Caldalkalibacillus thermarum: one gene and its partner. The protein of the gene in region 1 binds, or shares a complex with, the protein of each later gene. Links are inferred from orthologs where the notes say so. Each region holds a gene or a part of one and is shown in the gene's direction. Other genes may lie near its edges.

Evidence for each region.
Region 2: the proteins of secY (region 1) and secA are in contact, whole or in part, in a crystal structure (PDB 3DIN), measured with the Thermotoga maritima proteins. The link is inferred for Caldalkalibacillus thermarum from one-to-one orthologs. Residues at the interface, in WP_004081795.1 of Thermotoga maritima: Glu108, Gly109, Glu110, Glu111, Ala236, Glu237, Arg238, Arg239, Ile240, Thr241, Ile242, Gln243, Tyr244, Ala245, Arg246, Arg247, Val248, Thr249, Gly250, Arg251, Arg252, Val253, Tyr254, Gly256, Ala257, Ser258, Thr259, Tyr260, Leu261, Pro262; in WP_004082002.1 of Thermotoga maritima: Glu261, Ala262, Arg263, Lys300, Ala301, Arg302, Thr303, Ile304, Ile305, Leu323, Tyr324, Asp325, Pro326, Val329, Ser330, Tyr333, Ile336, Lys340, Phe345, Val349, Glu363, Phe364, Tyr374, Ser375, Gly376, Gly377, Glu393, Ile395, Thr482, Ser483.

What each region holds. Positions count from the first base shown.
Region 1 is NZ_BMKZ01000012.1:20,592-28,706, reverse strand. Bases 4,869-7,831 are described here. They hold secY (preprotein translocase subunit SecY), read left to right. Parts: upstream 4,869-5,688; coding sequence 5,689-6,975; downstream 6,976-7,831. Other genes in these bases: map (type I methionyl aminopeptidase), read left to right, coding at 7,653-7,831; IEW48_RS06465 (adenylate kinase), read left to right, coding at 7,003-7,656; rplO (50S ribosomal protein L15), read left to right, coding at 5,249-5,689; rpmD (50S ribosomal protein L30), read left to right, coding at 5,027-5,215; rpsE (30S ribosomal protein S5), read left to right, coding at 4,869-5,013. Also shown: rpsC (30S ribosomal protein S3), read left to right, coding at 1-578; rplP (50S ribosomal protein L16), read left to right, coding at 581-1,015; rpmC (50S ribosomal protein L29), read left to right, coding at 1,005-1,208; rpsQ (30S ribosomal protein S17), read left to right, coding at 1,227-1,490; rplN (50S ribosomal protein L14), read left to right, coding at 1,543-1,911; rplX (50S ribosomal protein L24), read left to right, coding at 1,979-2,293; rplE (50S ribosomal protein L5), read left to right, coding at 2,320-2,862; IEW48_RS06505 (type Z 30S ribosomal protein S14), read left to right, coding at 2,932-3,117; rpsH (30S ribosomal protein S8), read left to right, coding at 3,151-3,549; rplF (50S ribosomal protein L6), read left to right, coding at 3,577-4,113; rplR (50S ribosomal protein L18), read left to right, coding at 4,127-4,495; more of rpsE, read left to right, coding at 4,516-4,868; more of map, read left to right, coding at 7,832-8,115. UniProt on the Escherichia coli protein: The central subunit of the protein translocation channel SecYEG. Consists of two halves formed by TMs 1-5 and 6-10.
Region 2 is NZ_BMKZ01000016.1:12,770-26,112, forward strand. The notes cover bases 4,360-7,454. They hold secA (preprotein translocase subunit SecA), read left to right. Parts: upstream 4,360-4,678; coding sequence 4,679-7,231; downstream 7,232-7,454. Outside these bases: IEW48_RS08055 (flagellar hook-associated protein 2), read left to right, coding at 1-438; IEW48_RS08060 (hypothetical protein), read left to right, coding at 538-927; flagellar export chaperone FliS, read left to right, coding at 954-1,367; IEW48_RS08070 (chemotaxis protein CheW), read left to right, coding at 1,354-1,929; hpf (ribosome hibernation-promoting factor, HPF/YfiA family), read left to right, coding at 2,135-2,689; IEW48_RS08080 (sensor domain-containing protein), read right to left, coding at 2,831-4,099; IEW48_RS08095 (YitT family protein), read left to right, coding at 8,592-9,398; IEW48_RS08105 (AMP-binding protein), read left to right, coding at 10,060-11,160; IEW48_RS08115 (AMP-binding protein), read left to right, coding at 12,285-13,160; IEW48_RS08120 (ABC transporter permease subunit), read left to right, coding at 13,160-13,343. UniProt on the Escherichia coli protein: Required for protein export, interacts with the SecYEG preprotein conducting channel.

The sequences.
Region 1 (8,115 bases):
ATGCCGACTACTTGCATGAAGACCTTAAGATTCGCAACTACATTGAAGAGAGATTAAAAGACGCGGCTGTCTCTACCATTGAAATTGAGCGTGCAGCCAACCGCGTTAACATTACGATTCATACGGCTAAGCCTGGAATGGTGATCGGTAAAGGCGGCTCCGAAGTTGAAGCGTTAAGAAAAGCTTTAAATAAAATGACGGGCAAACGGGTTCATTTAAATATCAGCGAAATCAAGCAGCCTGATCTTGATGCTAAACTCGTGGCCGAAAACATTGCCCGTCAGATCGAAAACCGGATCTCCTTCAGACGGGCTATGAAACAAGCGATTCAACGCACCATGCGTGCCGGGGCTAAAGGGATCAAAACGATGGTGAGCGGTCGTTTGGGTGGTGCAGACATCGCCCGCAGTGAAGGTTATAGCGAAGGAACAGTTCCATTGCATACCTTGCGTGCGGATATTGACTATGGTACCGCTGAAGCGGACACCACTTACGGAAAAATTGGCGTCAAAGTATGGATTTACCGTGGAGAAGTTCTGCCTCAAAAGAGAAAGAAGAGAGCGGAAGGAGGTCAATAATCATGCTAATGCCGAAACGTGTTAAATACCGTAAAGAGCATCGCGGCAGAATGAAAGGGCGCGCCAAAGGCGGCACAGAAGTTACCTTCGGCGAATACGGCTTGCAAGCTCTTGAGCCTGCCTGGATCACCAACCGCCAAATTGAAGCTGCCCGTGTGGCCATGACACGCTATATCAAACGTGGCGGTAAGGTATGGATCAAGATTTTCCCATCCAAGCCCTACACGAAGAAGCCGTTGGAGGTGCGCATGGGTTCCGGTAAAGGTTCTCCGGAAGGATGGGTTGCTGTTGTCAAACCTGGCAAAGTGATGTTTGAACTGGCCGGCGTGCCTGAAGAAGTTGCCCGTGAAGCTTTAAGATTAGCCTCACACAAACTTCCGATCAAAACGAAGTTTGTCAAACGTGAAGGTGTGGGTGGTGAGCACAATGAAAGCTAGCGAATTCCGTAACATGACCACGGCCGAAATCGAGCAAAAAATTGCTGCTTTAAAGGAAGAGTTGTTTAACCTTCGTTTTCAATTGGCAACAGGACAACTGGACAATACGGCACGCATTCGTCAGGTACGCAAAGACATTGCCCGAGCAAAAACTGTGTTGCGCGAAAGGGAACTGGGCATTAACTCCAAATAATCGAAAGGGGGTTGCAAGATGGCAGAACGTAATCGACGCAAAGTTCAAATCGGAAGAGTCGTCAGTGATAAAATGGACAAAACCATTACGGTCGCTGTTGAAACGTACAAAATGCACCCGCTGTACAAAAAGCGTGTGAAATACACTAAAAAATATAAAGCCCATGATGAACACAATCAGGCTAAAGTGGGCGACATTGTAAAAATCATGGAAACTCGTCCGCTGTCCAAAGAGAAGCGTTGGCGTCTGGTTGAAATCGTCGAAGAAGGTGTCATCATTTAAGGATTCACTCGCCTTTCCTAACGAAATGGCTTAGCAGAGAGGAGGTCTTAGGATGATTCAACAAGAGACTCGTTTGAAAGTGGCTGACAATACCGGAGCAAGAGAACTCTTGTGCATCAAAGTGCTTGGTGGTTCCGGTCGCAAATATGCCAATATCGGAGATATGATTGTCTGCTCGGTGAAGGATGCAACACCCGGAGGCGTTGTTAAAAAAGGTGATGTGGTCAAAGCAGTCGTTGTGCGCTCCAAAAAAGGTGTTCGCCGCAAGGACGGATCTTATATTCGCTTTGATGAAAATGCTGCCGTCATCGTACGTGATGATAAAAGTCCCCGCGGCACACGTATTTTCGGCCCAGTGGCTCGTGAGCTGCGTGACAAAGACTTTATGAAAATTATTTCCCTTGCCCCTGAGGTGCTTTAAGTGAGAAAGCGATAAAAGGGATGGAACGATCACAACCTGAGATTGACAGGTAGGAGGTGCACAACAGATGCATGTCAAAAAAGACGATATCGTCATGGTGATTGCCGGTAAAGACAAAGGAAAGAAGGGGCGCGTCATTGCCGCTTATCCCCGCAAAAACCGTGTTTTGGTTGAAGGGGTTAATCTGGTCAAAAAACATCAAAAACCCAATCAGGCCAATCCCCAAGGGGGCATTATTACCCAAGAAGCGCCCATTCATGTTTCCAATGTGATGCCGCTCGATCCGAAAACAGGCGAGCCAACCCGCGTGGGGTACAAAGTGCTGGAAAACGGCAAAAAAGTACGCATCGCCAAAAAGTCCGGTGAGCCATTGGATAAATAATGGAGTTTGAAAGGAGGTTGTCACTCATGGCAGCAAGATTGCTGGAAAAATACCGCAATGAAGTCGTTCCTGCGCTCATGCAAAAGTTTAATTATAAAAACGTCATGCAAGTGCCTAAGATTGAAAAAGTTGTGATCAACATGGGAATTGGAGAAGCAGCTCACAACCCCAAGGTGCTGGACGGCGCTGTTGCTGACCTTCAAGCCATCACAGGCCAAAAGCCGGTGATTACCCGCGCCAAAAAGTCCATTGCCGGTTTTAAAATTCGCGAAGGGATGCCTATCGGTGCCAAAGTGACCCTGCGCGGGGAACGGATGTATCACTTCCTGGATAAACTGTTTAATGTTGCTTTGCCCCGGGTGCGTGACTTTAGAGGCGTATCCCCTAAATCCTTTGACGGACGGGGAAACTACACGTTAGGTTTGAAAGAACAACTGATTTTTCCTGAGATCGACTACGATAAAATTGACAAAGTGCGCGGCATGGATGTGGTGATTGTGACCACAGCCCAAACGGATGAAGAATGCAGAGCCTTGCTTGATGAAATGGGTATGCCTTTCAGAAAGTAAACAACGGAGAAATGTAGCGGCAGATCCCGTTAAATCTCAAACACGTGACAGAAGGAGGGAATCAACAAAGTGGCCAAAAAATCCATGATCGCCAAAGCCAAGCGGAAGCCGAAATTTAAAGTGCGTGCTTACACCCGTTGTGAGCGTTGCGGCCGCCCCCATTCGGTTTACCGTAAATTTAGGTTGTGCCGTATCTGTTTCCGTGAATTGGCCTACAAAGGTCAAATTCCTGGTGTGAAAAAAGCAAGTTGGTAATCCCGAGCTTGGGAAGGAAGGAGGTAATTTGGAATGGCAATGACAGATCCTATTGCTGATATGCTGACACGTATTCGCAACGCAAATGCTGTTCGTCACGAATATATAGAAGTACCGGCTTCTAATCTGAAAAAGCAAATTGCGGAGATTTTAAAGCGCGAAGGATTTATTCGTGATGCGGAATATATTGAAGATAACAAACAAGGGATTATCCGTATCTATCTAAAATACGGACCGAACAATGAACGGGTCATCACCGGATTGAAACGGATTAGTAAACCAGGCTTGCGCGTCTACGTTAAAAGTCATGAACTTCCCCGCGTTTTGGGCGGTTTGGGCATTGCGATTATCTCCACATCCAAAGGTGTCATGACTGACAAAGAAGCACGCCGGCAAAATGTAGGCGGCGAGGTTATCGCTTACGTCTGGTAAACACAGAGCAGAAACGGAGGTGTTTTTATGTCACGCATTGGCATAAAGCCGGTCCAAATCCCAGATGGGGTAGAGGTTAAGGTTAACGGTAATGAAGTGACCGTCAAAGGACCGAAGGGTGAACTTTCCCGCCAATTTCATCCTGATATGCAAATTAGTGTTGAAGACAATCAAGTGGTCGTTGAAAGACCTTCTGACGATAAGCTGCACAAATCCCTGCATGGCACGACCCGTTCACTGATTGCCAACATGGTGGAGGGTGTGACCAAGGGATATGAAAAAAGCCTGGAACTTGTTGGGGTTGGATACCGTGCCCAAAAAAGCGGCAATAAGCTGGTGCTAAACGTGGGTTACTCTCATCCCGTTGAGATTGTGCCTGAAAAAGGCATTGAGATCGAGGTTCCTTCCCAAACCAAAATCACAGTAAAAGGCATTGACAAAGAGCGTGTCGGTGCTGTGGCCGCCAAGATACGCGCTGTGCGTGAACCCGAGCCTTATAAAGGCAAAGGGATTCGCTATGAAGGAGAGCATGTTCGCCGTAAAGAAGGTAAGACAGGTAAGTAAAGGAGGGTAAGCCATGATCACAAAAGTGGACAAAAATAAAGCGCGTAAAAAGCGCCATGCCCGGGTGAGACGCAAAGTGTTCGGGACACCGGAACGTCCACGCCTGAATGTGTTCCGGTCTACGAAACATATCTATGCCCAGCTCATCGATGATATGGAAGGAAGAACACTTGTCTCGGCTTCCACTTTAGATAAAGAGTTGCGCGATAAGATTGAGTATGGCGGTAATATAGAAGCAGCTCAGCAGGTAGGTGCCTTGCTGGCCAAGCGTGCGATCGAAAAAGGATACCAAAAGGTCGTATTCGATCGCGGCGGCTACCTCTATCATGGCCGTGTCAAAGCACTGGCTGATGCTGCTCGCGAAGGTGGTTTGCAATTCTAATGTTCAAAGGAGGGAAAAACATGCAGATCGACCCTAATAAACTAGAACTGGAAGAAAAAGTCGTCGCCATTAAGCGTGTGGCCAAAGTGGTTAAAGGTGGCCGTCGCTTCCGGTTTAGTGCACTGGTTGTGGTAGGAGACCGCAATGGCCATGTTGGTTTCGGCTTAGGTAAAGCAGGTGAGGTACCGGATGCGATCCGCAAAGGAATTGAAGCAGCGAAGAAAAATTTGATTAAAGTGCCTATTGTTAAATCCACCATTCCCCATGAAATCATCGGTCATCACGGTGCCGGAAAAGTGCTGATGAAACCTGCCTCAAAAGGTACGGGAGTTATTGCCGGGGGTCCTGTCCGTGCCGTTTTGGAACTGGCTGGCGTACAAGATATCTTGACCAAATCACTGGGCAGCTCCAATGCCATTAATATGGTCCGGGCTACCTTTGAAGGCTTGCAGCGCCTCAAAACAGCTGAAGAAGTAGCCAGACTACGGGGTAAGACCGTTGAGGAACTGTTAGGATAAGGAGGGAGAACAGATGGCAAAAAAATTGGCGATCACCCTCAAACGCAGTGTGATAGGTCGTAAACCCGATCAACGGAAGACTATTGAAGCTTTAGGACTCAAAAAACGCCATCAAACTGTGGTGCATCAAGATAATCCTGCCATCCGCGGCATGATCAATAAAGTGAGCCATTTGGTTGAAGTCGAAGAAGTGGAGCAATAAAACAGCCACTGAGCACAGAGGAGGTGTATCGTTGTGAAACTGCATGAATTGAAACCAGCACCTGGATCTCGCAAAGCACGTAAACGTGTCGGCCGAGGCATTGGCAGCGGCATGGGTAAGACAGCAGGTCGCGGAACAAAAGGGCAAAAGGCCCGTGCGGGTGGAGGCGTTCGTCCTGGCTTTGAAGGTGGTCAAATGCCATTATACCGCCGCTTGCCCAAGCGAGGGTTTAACAACCCGACCCGCAAAGAGTATGCCATTGTTAATCTGGAGACGCTCAACCGCTTTGAAGAAGGCACTACTGTTACACCTGAGCTGCTAAAAGAAATCGGTATCGTTAAAAACTTAAAAGATGGCCTTAAAATCCTGGGCGACGGCGAGCTTAAGGTGAAGTTAACGGTGAAAGCCAACAAATTCTCCCAATCCGCCATCGAAAAAATTGAAGCTGCCGGTGGAAAAACTGAGGTGATTTAATGTTTGCCACAATCTCCAACATTATGAAAGTGGAAGACCTTCGGCGCAAAATCATCTTTACCCTGCTGGTGTTAATTATCTTTCGCATCGGGGCTTTTATCCCCGTACCCAACGTTAATCCCAATGTGATCAATCTGTATGACCAAGCCAATGTGTTGGGGATTATCAGCATTTTAGGCGGGGGAGCCCTGGAGCGTTTCTCCATTTTTGCCATGGGGGTCATGCCGTATATTACGGCCTCCATTATTGTGCAACTGTTAACCATGGACGTGATTCCTAAGTTTGCCCAATGGGCCCGGGAAGGGGAAGCCGGACGGCGTAAACTGGCTCAGGTTACCCGTTATGGCACTGTCGTACTCGCCTTTGTTCAGGCCATTGGGATGTCCATTGGCTTTAACAACTTGTTTCCTGGCCTCGTGGTCAACCCCGGTTTGGGCACCTATTTGTATATTGCCGTGATTTTAACAGCAGGCACCACTTTCCTGATGTGGCTGGGTGAACAAATTACCGAGAAAGGCATTGGCAACGGTATCTCCATCTTGATCTTTGCTGGAATTGTGGCAGCCATACCGAGTAGCTTGAATCAAATTTATCTCAGTGAGTTTGGTGAAGGAGCCAACATTTTCTTTGGTGTTCTCAAAGTGGTCATTCTGGCCTTGGTTGTGTTAGCCGTTGTGGCTGGCGTGATCTATATTCAACAAGGTGTGCGCAAAATTCCGGTCCAATATGCCAAGCGCGTGGTCGGACGGCGCATGTATGGTGGGCAATCCACCCATATCCCGCTGAAGGTTAATGCCGCAGGGGTGATTCCGGTCATCTTTGCCATGTCCTTAATCTTCTTCCCGCCAACAATAGCCATGTTTTTTGCCGGAAACCCCATAGCGGATTGGGTGATTAATCATTTTGACTATACCAGCCCGATTGGGATGTTTTTCTACGTGATTCTGATCATTGGTTTCACCTATTTCTATACGTTTGTGCAAATCAACCCTATACAGATAGCGGAAAACATGAAGAAGCATGGCGGCTATATCCCTGGCATTCGTCCCGGCAAAACAACATCTACCTATCTGACACGCATCTTAAACCGCATCACACTGGCTGGCGCCCTATTCTTGGCAGCTGTGTCTATTTTACCTGTCTTTTTCTCAGCCCTGGCCAACCTGCCTCCTACGGTGACCATCGGAGGTACAGCGCTCTTAATTGTGGTCGGCGTGGCTTTAGAGACCATGAAGCAGGTCAACAGCCAGCTGGTGAAGCGCCACTATAAAGGGTTTATTAAATAAACCATCTTTAGTATGTGGAGGGGTTTGATGAATCTTGTACTCATGGGTTTGCCGGGGGCCGGAAAGGGAACCCAGGCGGAAAAGATTGTTGACACCTTTGGCATTCCGCATATTTCGACGGGTGATATGTTCCGCGGTGCCATCAAAGACGGAACCCCGCTCGGTCGGGAGGCTAAAGCCTATATGGACCGGGGGGAACTGGTCCCTGATGAAGTCACCATAGGTATTGTTAAAGAACGATTAGCCAAAGATGATTGTAAACAAGGCTTTTTGCTTGACGGTTTCCCCCGTACCGTGGCTCAAGCAGAAGCATTGGATGATATATTGGCAAAATCCGGCCGGAAATTGGATCATGTGATTTATATTGAAGTGGCCCAGGAAACATTGTTGAAACGCTTGACCGGCCGGCGCATTTGTCGTGATTGTGGTGCCACTTACCACGTGTTATTCAACCCTCCGAAGCAAGAAGGTGTGTGCGACAGGTGTGGAGGTTCACTCTACCAGCGTGATGATGACAGTGAAGAAACGGTTCAAACACGCCTTGAGGTGAACCTGAAGCAGCAAGAACCACTCCTTAACTTCTACAAGCAGAAAGGTTATCTGCGCACAGTTAACGGAGAGCAAGACATTCAGCAGGTATTTGGCGACATCACCACGATTTTAAGAGGTCAGACACCATGATTGTCACCAAATCCAAGCAAGAACTTGAGCTTATGAGAGAAGCAGGGCGTATTGTAGCTCTGGTGCACCAAGCATTACAAGAAGTCATAGAACCTGGGATTACAACCAAAGAGCTCGATGCCCTGGCGGAGAAAGTGATTCGGTCACATGGAGCAACGCCTTCCTTCAAAGGTTATGGAGGCTTTCCTGGCAGTATATGCACCTCGGTTAACGAAGAACTTGTTCATGGTATTCCGTCGGAGCGCAAACTAAAAGAAGGCGATATCATCAGCATTGATGTGGGCGCCAATTTCAAAGGCTATCATGGTGACTCTGCCTGGACGTATCCGGTTGGGAAAATCAGTGAGGAGGACCAGCGTCTGCTCACCATTACGGAGCAATCGCTGTACAAAGGGTTGGCTGAAGCAAAGCCCGGTGCCCGCTTGTCCAACATTTCCCATGCGATTCAAACCTATGTGG
Region 2 (13,343 bases), on another replicon or contig:
GGCCAGTTGCGCCACTTGGCGGAAATCGGCATTACCACCTCAAGCAACTGGCGGGACGGGGGCAGGCTGGTCATTAACGAAGCCAAGTTGCGGGAAGCGATTGCTGAGCGTCCTGATGAAGTCATGGCCTTGTTTACGCAAGCTCCGGCGGAAGAAGGCAACCGGGATCAAATGGGCATCGGGCGGCGCATCTATCAGGTGGTGGGTGACAGCATCAGCCGCCTCCGTGACCGGGCCGGTTCCCCGGGCATCACGACAGGGGATCAAAGTGTCTTGGGGCGGCAATTGCGTGACATAGATGATCAGATTGCCCGTTGGGAAGACCGTTTGGCCCGCATTGAGGAACGTTACTGGCGCCAGTTTACCGCGATGGAGAAGGCCATTAATGACATGAACCAGCAAACCATGTTCCTGCTGACCCACTTCTTTAACATGTAAGGCTGACACTTCTTCAACGTGAAAAGCTCATTTTAACCGGGGAGCGCATTTCCATATTTGATTAAAGGAACGATTTAAGCTGTCAAAGGAGCTCTGTCCATGGAGACACACAGAGAACTGCTTCAACGGCTGTATGCTGAAACCTGCCGTATCCGGGAGCAACTGGCCCGTGTCCATGAGGATATGAACAAGAATGACCCGGCTGTCGTGGAACAGTTGCAGGCGGCGGTTGAGGCACGGGGCCACACAATAGCCAAGCTGCAACATCTGCAGCAGGAGGGCAGCTTGGCTTGGACAGGGGAGGAAAAGGAACTCTTAGCCCGGCTTAAAGATTGGGAACCGGAACTGAACGAACGGCTGCGCAGCTTGTACACTGCTTTTGCCCGGCAACTGCAGAAGCTGAACCAAGGCAAGCAGGCCGCGCACAAATACCAGCAGCCTTATGCGGCCATATACACAGACGGAACCTATATTGACAAGCGCAAGTAAGGATTGTCCTGAAAGGAGGCGTCTCATTGTCTGTCCGCAATCCCTATCAAACGTACAAGCACAATGCGGTGCAAACCGCCTCTCCCGGCGAATTAACGCTCATGTTATATAACGGGTGCCTTAATTTTATTAAGCAAGCCCGGCAGGCGATAGAGGAAAATAACATCCAAGAGCGGAACAAGTATATGCAAAAGGCGCAGGATATCATCCGGGAGCTGATGGTCACCCTGAACACGGATTACGCTGTGGCCAAGGATATGCTGCGGATGTATGACTATATACTCCGCCGCCTGATTGAAGCCAATATCAACAATGACGCGGCCATTTTGGATGAGGTGGAAACATACGTCAGCCAGTTCCGCGACACCTGGAAAGAGGTTTTGCGTTTGAACCGGCAAAAACAGTATGGTGGAGGAGTCCCGCATGATGGCAAATTCTAAGCTTGAGAGCCGTAAAATTGTCGCTTTCCGTCTGGGAACGGAAGAGTATGGCGTTCCCATCGGGCAGGTGGTTTCCATTGAACGGATGCAAAAACCAACCAAAATTCCCAAAGTGCCCCAACATATACGCGGCGTGTTGAATATCCGCCAGCAAGTGATTCCCATCGCGGATTTACGCACCTATCTGTTGGAAGCAGAGTGCACGGACGAAGACGATGCGCGCATCATTGTCATTGATGTGGACGGCCGCTCAATGGGTTTGGTGGTGGATGAAGCCAAGGATGTTGTGGACATTGACCCGGACCAGGTCCAGCAAGTGGACTTGCATGGCGCTGCTTCTGAAAGCGTGCTCGGGATTGCCAAAGTGGACGAGCGGCTGATTATTCTGATGAACATGTCTAAGCTGTTAAATGAGCTGGACCCCTCTGGCATTTTGCAGGAGATTCAGCACGTGGCCCAGCTCGAACAGCAGGATGGGGAAGAAGCTGAACCGGCTGAGGCCGATGGGGAAGGTGCTGATGAAAAAGTAAGCCAAGCAGCAGAAGATGGGCTTGCCAAATAGACGCTACCCCGGCCCTGAAGCGGCCGGTTTTTTATTGTGTGCATAAACAGGAATGTTGTGGACAGGGACAACATTAGCCAACTGGTTCACTGTCAAGAAAATGTCTATCTTTTTCGACAAAAATGTGAAAAAAGTCTAAGTTTAGGTAGGAATTTTAGGAAAAATGTCGAATAAGTATAACACAAAGTGAGAGGAGGATGAGACCATGAAATTTAATATTCGTGGGGAAAATATTGAGGTCACTCCGGCTTTGCGCGATTATGTGGAAAAGAAGGTCGGACGCCTGGAGCGGTACTTTAATGAAGACATTACCTCCGATGTATATGTCACCTTGAAAGTGACCCGGGATGAACACAGCGTGGAAGTAACCATCCCCATGCCGAAGTTGCTCCTCCGTGCCGAGGAAAAGAGCCTGGACATGTATGCCTCAATTGATCTGGTTGTGGAAAAACTGGAGCGCCAAATCCGTAAATATAAAACCAAGATCAACCGCAAATTCCGGCAAGACGGAAGTGTGAAGCAGCTTTTCCAAGAGGTGAATGGCCAAGCCGAAGAGACGCATGAAGAAGAAACAGATGACAAAATTGAGATCGTGCGTACCAAACGGTTTAACTTAAAGCCGATGGATGCCGAGGAAGCCGTGTTGCAAATGGATCTGTTGGGTCACAATTTCTTTGTCTTTTCCGATGCAGAAACCCAAAAGGTGAGCGTGGTTTACAAGCGCAAGGATGGCCGTTACGGCCTGATTCAGCCGGAATAAAACGAAAATAAACCTAAAAAAGGGCTGTCCCCAAAGCATTCCTTTGGTGACAGCCCTTCATTTTACAGGGAGATGAGTTGAACGCAGCTTAAGCATGAACACTGCTTGATTCAGCCCTTGTGAACACAGCTTGATCTAGCCTTACATCCGGGGTGTGGTGTGCAGCAGCCGCTCTATCTCTTCAGAGGGCATGGGTCTGCTGAATAAGAATCCTTGTGCCTCATCACAGCCAAAATCTTTAAGCAAAGTGAATTGCTCCTCGTATTCCACGCCTTCAGCACACACTTTCAGGCCCAACCGGTGCCCCAATTCTATAATGGTTTTCACAATTTCCTGATCTTTGTGTTGGTTGTGCATATCCATAATAAAAGAGCGGTCGATTTTGATCAAGTCCAGTGGGAAGTGCTTTAAATATTGCAAAGAAGAGTAATACATGCCAAAATCGTCGACGGCGAGCTGGATGCCCCGGGATTTTAATTGCTTTAAGGTAGCGGCAGTTTGTTCCAGGTTGGTCATCATCGCTGATTCGGTGATCTCCACTCTGAGACTAGCGGGTTCCAATCCGGTTGTGTCCAGGACTTGCTGCACGATACCGGCTAGATTATCTTGCTGAAATTGTAAGGCTGAAAAATTGACAGAGACATGAATTGGGCGCCCCTCCTGCTGCTGCCATGTTTTTACTTGCTGGCAGGCAGTCTGTAACACCCACTGCCCAATGGCTGTGATTAAGCCATTGGCTTCAGCCACAGGCAAGAATTCACTGGGTGACACCAATCCCAGCGTGGGATGCTCCCAGCGGATAAGGGCTTCCATCCCGCAAATGGTTCCTGTTGTGTTATCGATTTGGGGCTGGTAGTAAACACGGAGCTGATTGTTTTCCAGCGCATGAGGCAGGTCATGTTCCAACACAATGTGCTTTAACTGGTCAACATTCATATCTCCCTTAAAAAGCCGGTATTGTTTGTCTCCTGCTCCGTCATGAACAGCATGATGGATCATAACCTGGGTGCCTTGCTGTTCCGATAGGTCTCTGAAGTAGATGGCGACAATATCTTGGGAAGAGGAAACGGTCACTTCAAACCACCGGTTCAGGGGCGCATACCATTCTCTGAATTGCCTGGCCTGCTTGTCCCCTGGGCGGGTATAGGCCTGGTAAAACTTGGTATCTTTCAGTTCAGGAAATGCATCCCAGAAATTTTTGCCAATCAGGTTGAAACGGTCAATGTTAAACAGCTGTTCTATGGCTGGATTAAGATAGAGAAATTCCCAGTGGCGATTAAGGATAATATACCCGCCTTGGATGTTTTCTAAGACGGTTAGGACCTGTTGTCCTGATTTAATGAGTGTCTCTTCCATTTCTTTATTGACGAGTTGGAGACTTGGAGCAGACTGATTGCTCTTTTTTGCCATACAGGTACCTACCTCTCAGCTTGCAGGATATAAAAAAACCACACCCGTCTATGAGGGATGTGGTTTTGATCCCCATAAACGGCAGCTGGCTGGCATAGCCCTGGCGGACCTTAGCCCCTGTAGCTTTGCGTCACTGTGTTTCCACAGTTTTGCCTTTATCGTTTTTATATTTAAATTTGTTGTTATCATTCGTCAGACAATCATCCTGGCTGGTAAAAATAAACTTTTGTCGTGCAAATATAGAATGACAAATATCAAACTAAAAGAACCAACTCAATACGATGGTACACATGTGAGACATGATGGCCATTAATCATGGTCATAGTCATACTATAATAATGATAAATAATTTCAGACTGTTGATCAATAGTATTATCGCCATATTTCGAATGATTTTGACACAATTCGATAAAAACTGCCCCTCCATGCTACTTTGCCCCCTTCCCCACATTCCTTGTGTCCCTCCGCTTTCATCTGGTAAAATAGGCATGATGTCACTCGCCTGATCACCTACAGAACAGAGCTGGCGAAAACTATGGTTGAGGACAAGGGACAGGCGCTGAAAAGGAGCGATCAATGATGCTCGGATGGTTGAAGAAGTGGTTTGGAGATCCCACCGAAAAAGAGCTAAAACAAATGTACAAAATTGTGGAACATATTAACAGTCTTGAACCGGAGATGGAACGCCTATCTGATAATGAGCTGCAGCAAAAAACACAGCACTTTAAAGAGCGGCTGGCCAGGGGTGAAACGCTGGATGACCTGTTGCCCGAGGCCTATGCCGTTTGCCGGGAAGCATCCAAACGGGTGCTCAATATGCGCCATTTTGATGTGCAGCTGTTGGGCGGCATTGTGCTGCATAAAGGGGAAATCGCGGAGATGAAGACTGGGGAAGGGAAAACCTTGGTGGCAACCCTCCCCATTTATTTAAATGCTTTGACCGGCAAGGGGGTCCATCTGGTCACCGTCAACGAATACCTGGCCAAACGGGACAGTGAGCAGATGGGCAAGCTGTATAACTTTTTAGGGCTTACGGTGGGGCTGAATATCAGCGGGATGTCCCAGCAAGAGAAAAAGGAAGCCTATGCCGCTGATGTGACCTATGGCACCAACAATGAGTTTGGTTTTGACTACTTGCGGGACAACATGGTGCTGTATAAGGAGCAGATGGTGCAGCGGCCCCTCAATTTTGCCATTGTGGACGAGGTGGACAGCATCCTCATTGACGAGGCCCGCACCCCGCTGATCATCTCCGGACAGGCCCAGCGTTCCACCCAGTATTACCAGGCGGCGGACCGCTTTGTGGCCAGCCTGGTCAAAGACAGGGACTACACGGTGGACGAGAAGGCCCGCAACGTGATGCTGACCGAAGAAGGGGTGGCCAAAGCGGAGCGCTTTTTTGGCATTGACAACCTCTATGATCATGCCAATGTGCTCATTAACCATCACATCACCCAGGCCCTCAAAGCCCGGGTGATCATGCGCCGGGATGTGGATTATGTGGTCCAAAACGGCGAAGTGGTGATTGTCGATGAGTTTACCGGCCGCCTGATGCACGGCCGCCGCTACAGTGACGGGCTGCACCAGGCCATTGAGGCCAAGGAAGGGCTGCAGATCCATCAGGAAAGCATGACCTTGGCCACGATCACCTTCCAGAACTACTTCCGCATGTATAAAAAACTGGCCGGCATGACGGGGACGGCCAAAACAGAGGAAGAAGAGTTTCGCAAAATCTATGGCCTGGACGTGTATGTCATTCCCACCAACAAACCCATGATCCGTAAAGACTTGCCCGACATGGTTTATAAAACGGAAGCGGCCAAGTTCCGGGCCGTGGTCAAAGAGATCGTCGAACGGCACAAAAAAGGGCAGCCGGTCCTGGTCGGCACGGTCTCCATTGAAAAATCGGAGCTGCTGTCGGCCATGCTCAAAAAAGAAGGCATTCCCCACCAGGTGCTCAATGCCAAACACCATGAGCGGGAAGCGGAGATTATTGCCCAAGCCGGCCAGCGGGGCGCGGTCACCATCGCCACCAACATGGCCGGACGGGGAACTGATATTGTGTTAGGGGAAGGCGTGGCCGAACTGGGCGGGCTGCATATTATCGGCACGGAGCGGCATGAGTCCCGCCGCATTGACAACCAGCTCCGCGGACGGGCCGGGCGCCAGGGAGATCCCGGTTCCAGCCAGTTTTTTATCTCGCTGGAGGACGAGCTGATGCGCCGCTTTGGCGGGGAGAATATCATGGGCATGATGGAGCGCCTCGGCATGGATGAGGACCAGCCCATTGAGAGCCGGATGATCACCCGGGCCATTGAAAAAGCCCAGGAGCGGGTGGAAGGGCATAACTTTGACATCCGCAAGTGGCTGCTGCAGTACGATGATGTGATTAACCAGCAGCGGGAAATTATTTACAAACAGCGCCGGGAAGTGCTGGAACGGGACAGCCTGCGCGATGTGGTGGAAGGCATGCTCAAAAGTGTGGTGGAACGCATTGTCAACCTGCACACCCCGGACAGCGAAGTGCCTGAAGACTGGGATTACCAGGCCATTATTGACTATGCCAACGCCACCTTCTTCCATGAGGGCACCGTCACCGTCGGTGAGATTAAAATGAAGCCCCGGGAGGAGATCATTGACCTGTTCATGCACAAGATCAAGGCCATTTATGACCAGCGGGAGCAGGAAGTGGGCCCGGAACTGATGCGGGAATTTGAAAAAGTGGTGGTCTTGCGGGCAGTGGATACCAAGTGGATGGACCACATCGATGCCATGGACCAGCTGCGGCAGGGCATCCATTTGCGCGCCTATGGCCAGACTGACCCGCTCAGGGCCTATCAGATGGAAGGCTTTGAAATGTTCCAAAACATGATTGAAGCCATTGAGGAAGAAGTGGCCACCTATATTCTTAAAGCCCACATCACGCCCAATGTGGAGCGTCAGGCTGTGGCCCAGGGTGAATCGGTCCGGCCCACTCCTGTCCAGCCTGGAGCCCGCCCGGCAGCCCAGGCTCCCGGCGGGGAGAAACCTAAGCCGCAACCGGTCCGCGTGGGCAAGAAAATTGGCCGCAATGAACTGTGTCCGTGCGGCAGCGGCAAAAAATATAAACGCTGTTGTGGACAAACCTCGTGATCGGCTATAATAGTGATTGTGCGGAAAACATCAATATACACTTGGAGCCGAAACCGGGAAACCGATGCTGACAGAGGAGTGATGGGTCATGTCTGTGAATGAACTGCGGCAAGAATTAACGGCGTTAGCGCAGCGCCTGAGTAACATAAGGGGGTCTCTTTGACTTACCTAAAAAAGAGGCCCGCATTCAGGAACTTGAACAGGTGATGAGTGCGCCTGATTTCTGGAATGACCAAAACAAGGCCCAAGCCATCATCAGCGAAGCCAACGCCCTTAAACAGCAAGTGGAGCAGATGAACAAGCTCCACAGCCAGTTTGAGGAGATTGAAGTGATGCTGGAGTTGGCTGAAGAAGAAGATGACGAGTCCCTCGTCCAGGAAGCAGGGCAGGCTGTGCGCAAACTCAAGGACGAAGCCAGCCAATTTGAATTGGAACTCTTGCTGAACGAACCTTATGATAAAAACAACGCCATCCTGGAGCTTCATCCCGGCGCCGGCGGAACAGAGTCCCAGGATTGGGCATCCATGTTGCTCAGAATGTACACCCGTTGGGCAGAATCCAAAGGGTTTAAGGTCGAAACGCTGGATTATCTGCCCGGGGATGAAGCAGGGGTGAAAAGTGTCACCCTGCTGATCAAGGGGCATAATGCTTACGGCTATTTAAAGGCGGAAAAAGGCATCCACAGGCTGGTGCGCATCAGTCCCTTTGATGCCTCGGGCCGCCGCCATACTTCCTTTGTGTCCTGTAATGTGATGCCGGAAATGGATGACAACGTGGAAATCGAGATCCGCCAGGAAGACTTGAAAATTGATACCTACCGCTCCAGCGGGGCAGGAGGACAGCACGTCAACACCACCGATTCTGCCGTGCGCATCACCCATTTGCCCACGGGCATCGTGGTGACCTGCCAGTCGGAACGTTCCCAAATTAAAAACCGGGAAAAAGCCATGAAAATCTTGAAGGCCCGTCTGTACGAAAAACACATTGAAGAACAGCAAAAAAAGCTCGCTGAATTGAAAGGGGAACAGAAGGAGATCGGCTGGGGCAACCAGATTCGATCCTATGTCTTCCATCCCTACAGCATGGTCAAGGATCATCGCACCAATGTGGAGACGGGCAATGTGCAAGCGGTGATGGATGGCGAAATTGATCTGTTTATCGATGCTTACCTCAGATCCAAACTCTCTGATAAGGCACAGTAAAAGCAGCATGGCAGTACAAGCACCATAACGGTCTCTCGGGGAGAAACCTATTGGGTCACACCAATAGGTTTTTTCTCGGCAAAATGGAGGTGGAGCTCTTGGCGAGGCGCAAAAGGGAGAAGCCCCTGCCCCACTGGCTGCTGGTCATCAAAGACTATATGTATCTCTTTGCCGGGGCTACATTGGTGGCGTTAGCCTTTAATCTGTTTTTGTATCCCAACCGGATTGCCTCTGGCGGCGTGGTTGGGATCAGCACTATACTGGGTTATCTCACGGACATTGAACCAGGCTACATCCAGTGGGGAATTAACATCCCCCTCTTTGTGGCTGGTGTGGCCATCCTGGGCAAACAGTTCGGCTTAAAAACGTTAGTGGGCACCGTCTGCTTGCCCCTGGCTGTTGTCTTGACCTCTCAGCTCAGCCCCGTCACTGACAACCCCTTTTTAGCCGCGTTATTTGGAGGCGTCGGGGTGGGCGCCGGTCTGGGGCTGGTGTTCAGAGGCAGGGCCTCCACCGGAGGGGTGGATTTGGCCGCTCAAATTGTGCACAAGTTTACCGGACTCCGCTTAGGGCTGGGCATTTTGATCATTGATGGCCTGATTGTGATTTCATCGGCTGTTGTGTTTAACATTGAACTGGCCCTGTATGCCCTGATTGCCTTGTTCATTACCAGCAAGACCATTGATGTGGTCCAGATGGGCATGGGTTATGCCAAAGTGGCCTTTATTATCTCCAACCAGCAGGAGGAACTGCGCCGCGCGATTTTGCACGATTTGGACCGGGGCGTGACCCGTTTGACGGCCACCGGCGGTTACACTGACAGGCCACGGGAGATGCTGATGTGTGTGGTGAACCAAATGGAAGTGACCAAATTGAAAGAACTGGTGCGGCGCATCGATCCGTCTGCCTTTGTGGTGGTCACTGACGCCAATGAAGTATTGGGAGAAGGATTTAAGGTTGAATAATTTTACACACAGGCGAGCTGAGCGGCGAACAGGGTGGTGAAGTGAAGCTGCACAGTGCGGCTTGGCCCCTGGTGAGCCGCCTGTGCCCATTAACATTAAGGCCTTGCAGAAGTTTCACGCCTTTTGCAAGGCCTTTTTAGTGAACGGGCGGCTGCCGGCAGAAGGAAAGCGTGTCCTGTTAGCCCGATGTGGTCAAAAGAACCGGACCAAGAGACTTTTTGGAAATTGAGCACATCCGCAACCAGCCTGTGGGCATGTTGTCTTACGGTTTGCAGAAACGGGTGGAGCTGGGCCGGGCGCTGGCCGCGGAGCCGAAGCTGTTGCTTCTGGATGAACCGATGGCCGGCATGAACAATGAAGAGAAAGAAGATATGGCCCGCTTCATTTTGGACATTAACGAAGAGCGGGGCATCACCATCGTTCTGATTGAGCATGACATGGGCGTGGTCATGGAACTTTCCCACCGCATTGCCGTCCTGGATTTTGGCAAGCGGATCGGTTACGGCAAGCCGGAGGAGGTGCAGAATGATCCCCGGGTGATTGAAGCCTACCTTGGCCAGGAAGCCATTTAGGGCTGTTATGAGGGACCAGGACCCATGTCTGATGGATGGTCACAAACATGGTCGTGAACTTGATCATGAACAAAGGAGGCTTTGAGGGCATGACAGAAGTGACCTTGCCTAAGCTGCTTAAGCAGAAAGCAGAAACGATGGGTGAGGCCGTAGCGCTAAGGGAAAAAGAATTTGGGATTTGGCAGGAGTTCACCTGGAGGGAATATTACGACAATGTGAAAGCGTTCTCTTACGGTTTGTTAGAATTGGGGTTTCAGCGGGGAGACCGCCTGGCAATTATTGGGGATAACCGTCCCGAATGGCTGTTTGGGGCTTTGGCGGCCCAGAGCTTGGGCGGGATCTCGGTCGGGATTTATCAGGATTCGCTGCCCAAGGAGCTGGTCTATTTTCTGAATCACAGTGAAGTGAAGATTGTGATCGCCGAAGACCAGGAACAAGTGGATAAATTGCTGGAAACCAAAGAGGAGATCCCTCAGGTGGAATATATCATTTATTACGATCCCAAAGGTTTACGCATGTATCAGAATGAGCGCTTACTCAGTTTTAAGGACGTGCAGGACCTGGGGGAAAAATACAGGCAGCGGCCGGATGCCCTGGTTTTTGAAGCCGAAGTGGAGAAAGGCCGAGGCGATGATATTGCCATCTTCTGCTACACCTCCGGGACCACCGGCCACCCCAAAGCAGCGATGCTGTCCCATCATAATCTGATCAACATGGGTGTAAGCTTGATGAAGATGGACCCCATGGAGCCGGGGGACGAATTCCTCTCTTTCTTGCCTTTGGCCTGGATCGGGGAGCAGATGATGAGTCTTTCCTCAGCACTGCATATTGGTTTTACCGTCAATTTTCCCGAGGAGACCAATACCGTACAGGAAAATCTGCGGGAAATCGGCCCCCATACCATGTTTTCCCCGCCGCGCATCTGGGAGGACATGGTGTCCAAAGTGCAGGTGCGGATTCAGGATGCAGGGTGGCTGAAACGGAAATTGTATCAGCTGGCCATGAAAACGGGCTACAGGCGGGCCGATGCGTTGATCAACAAGAAACCCATTGGTTGGGACCTGAAACTGAGCTATCTGTTTTGGGACTGGCTGATTTTCAGCGCCATCCGCGACCATTTAGGCCTGTTGCGTTTAACTTACCTCCGACAGAAGTCTCCCACTTCTAAGCGAAGCGAAAGTGGGAGATGAATGTCGGTTTGATGTAGCCTCAATATGATGAGTGTGGTAAAATAAAATCAAACAAACGTTCGTATTGTGGGCAGGTGATGTGAATATGCCCAACAAAGCCTACAAATTCCGTTTGTATCCAACACAAGAACAAGAACAACTGCTCGCCAAAACGTTCGGTTGCGTCCGCTTCGTCTACAACAAAATGCTTGAAGATCGTCTACACATTTATGACACGTTCAAGGACGACAAAGAAGCCTTGAAAAAGCACAAGTTCCCCACTCCGGCCAAGTACAAACGGGATTTTCCATGGCTCAAAGAAGTCGATAGTCTTGCCTTAGCCAACGCTCAATTAAACCTACAAAAAGCATTCACCAACTTCTTCTCTGGCCGAGCGGGATTTCCCAAGTTCAAAAGCCGCAAGGCGAAACAGTCGTACACCACAAATGTGGTTAATGGCAACATGAAGCTTGCGGGCTCGATTTTTCCATGAATATGCTGTATGTCGATAGCGAGGGTAAGAGAGCCAATTATCCTCGATTTTACCGGCAAGCCTTGGAAAAACTGGCCCTAGCCCAACGGGTGCTGTCACGCCGCAGGAAAGGTTCCAACCGTTGGCACAAACAGCGGCGGAAAGTAGCCCAATTGCACGAAAAGATTGCCAACCAACGTCAGGATTTTCTGCATCAGGCTTCACGACAATTGGCCAACCGGTATGATGCCGTGGTGATTGAAGACCTCAACATGAAGGGGATGTCTCAAGCCCTCCATTTCGGTCAAAGCGTCCACGACAACGGCTGGGGCCTGTTCACTACTTTCCTTCAATACAAGTTAGCAGAACAGGGAAAGAAGCTGATCAAAATCGACAAATGGTTCCCCTCATCCAAAACGTGTTCATGTTGTGGTCGAGTGAAGGTGTCTCTATCGCTTTCCGAACGTCTATTTCGTTGTGCATGCGGTTTTGTGGCAGATAGAGACACCAGCGCCGCCATCAATATCAAAAAAGAAGGCCTGAAACAGTTAGGGACTGCCTAACTGGATCTCGAACCGTGGGGCACACGGGGATCGCTCGGTCAACTTCCCATCATGAGATGGGATTACCCGAGAAGCCCCCACCTCTAAGCGTTAGCGTAGGTGGTGGGAGTATGTCACAAAGGGCCTACACGGGAGGAGCGGCATTGGGGCCTGATGTGACCCGGTTTTTCCACGCTATTGGCGTGAATCTGAAACAGATCTACGGCCAGACAGAGGTGGCCGGCATCGCCATTGTCCATCAGGACGGGGATATTAAATATGAAACTGTCGGAGTGCCCATTCCTGGCACAGAGGTTAAGATTTCTGAAAAAGGCGAAATTTTAATTAAGAGTCCCAGTGTGTTCAAGGGGTACTACAAAAACGAACAGGCGACCCGGGAAACCATCACCGATGGCTGGCTGCACACCGGAGATGCGGGAGAGCTGGATGAAGACGGCCACTTGATCGTCATCGACCGCCTGAAAGATGTGATCCGTCTGGATAACGGCGACATGTACAGCCCGCAATTTATAGAGAACAAGCTGAAATTCAGCCCATATATTAAGGAAGCAATGGCGGTGGGTACCGGCCGGCCGTTTGTTGCTGCCATCCTCAACATTGATATGGAAAATGTGGGGCAGTGGGCGGAAAACCAGCAGATCGCCTACACCACCTACACCGACCTGTCCCAAAAGCCGGAGGTGCTGGAATTAATCCGCAAGGAAGTGGAGCGGATTAACAAGGATTTGCCTGAAACGGCCCGTGTGGAACGCTTTGTGCTCTTGTATAAGGAGCTGGATGCTGATGATGAGGAACTGACCCGGACCCGCAAGATCAGGCGCCAATTTGTGGCGCAGAAGTATGCGGATGTGATCGAAGGACTTTATTCCGGCCAAGGGACGATCGATGTCAAGGGCACCATCCGTTACCGGGATGGCAAAGAGGCAACGATTCAGACCCAGTTGACGGTTGTGGCAACAACCCAGAGAGACGAGGAGGTGGCTTGATGGACTTTTTCCTGCAAATACTGGTCAGCGGTTTTGTGGTGGGCGGCATTTACGCACTGGTAGCCCTTGGCTTTGTGCTGATTTATAAATCGTCGGACGCCATCAATTTTGCCCAAGGGGAGTTTTTGCTGGTGGGGGCTTATGTCAGCCTGACCTTGATTGCCACCTACCAAATTCCCCTGG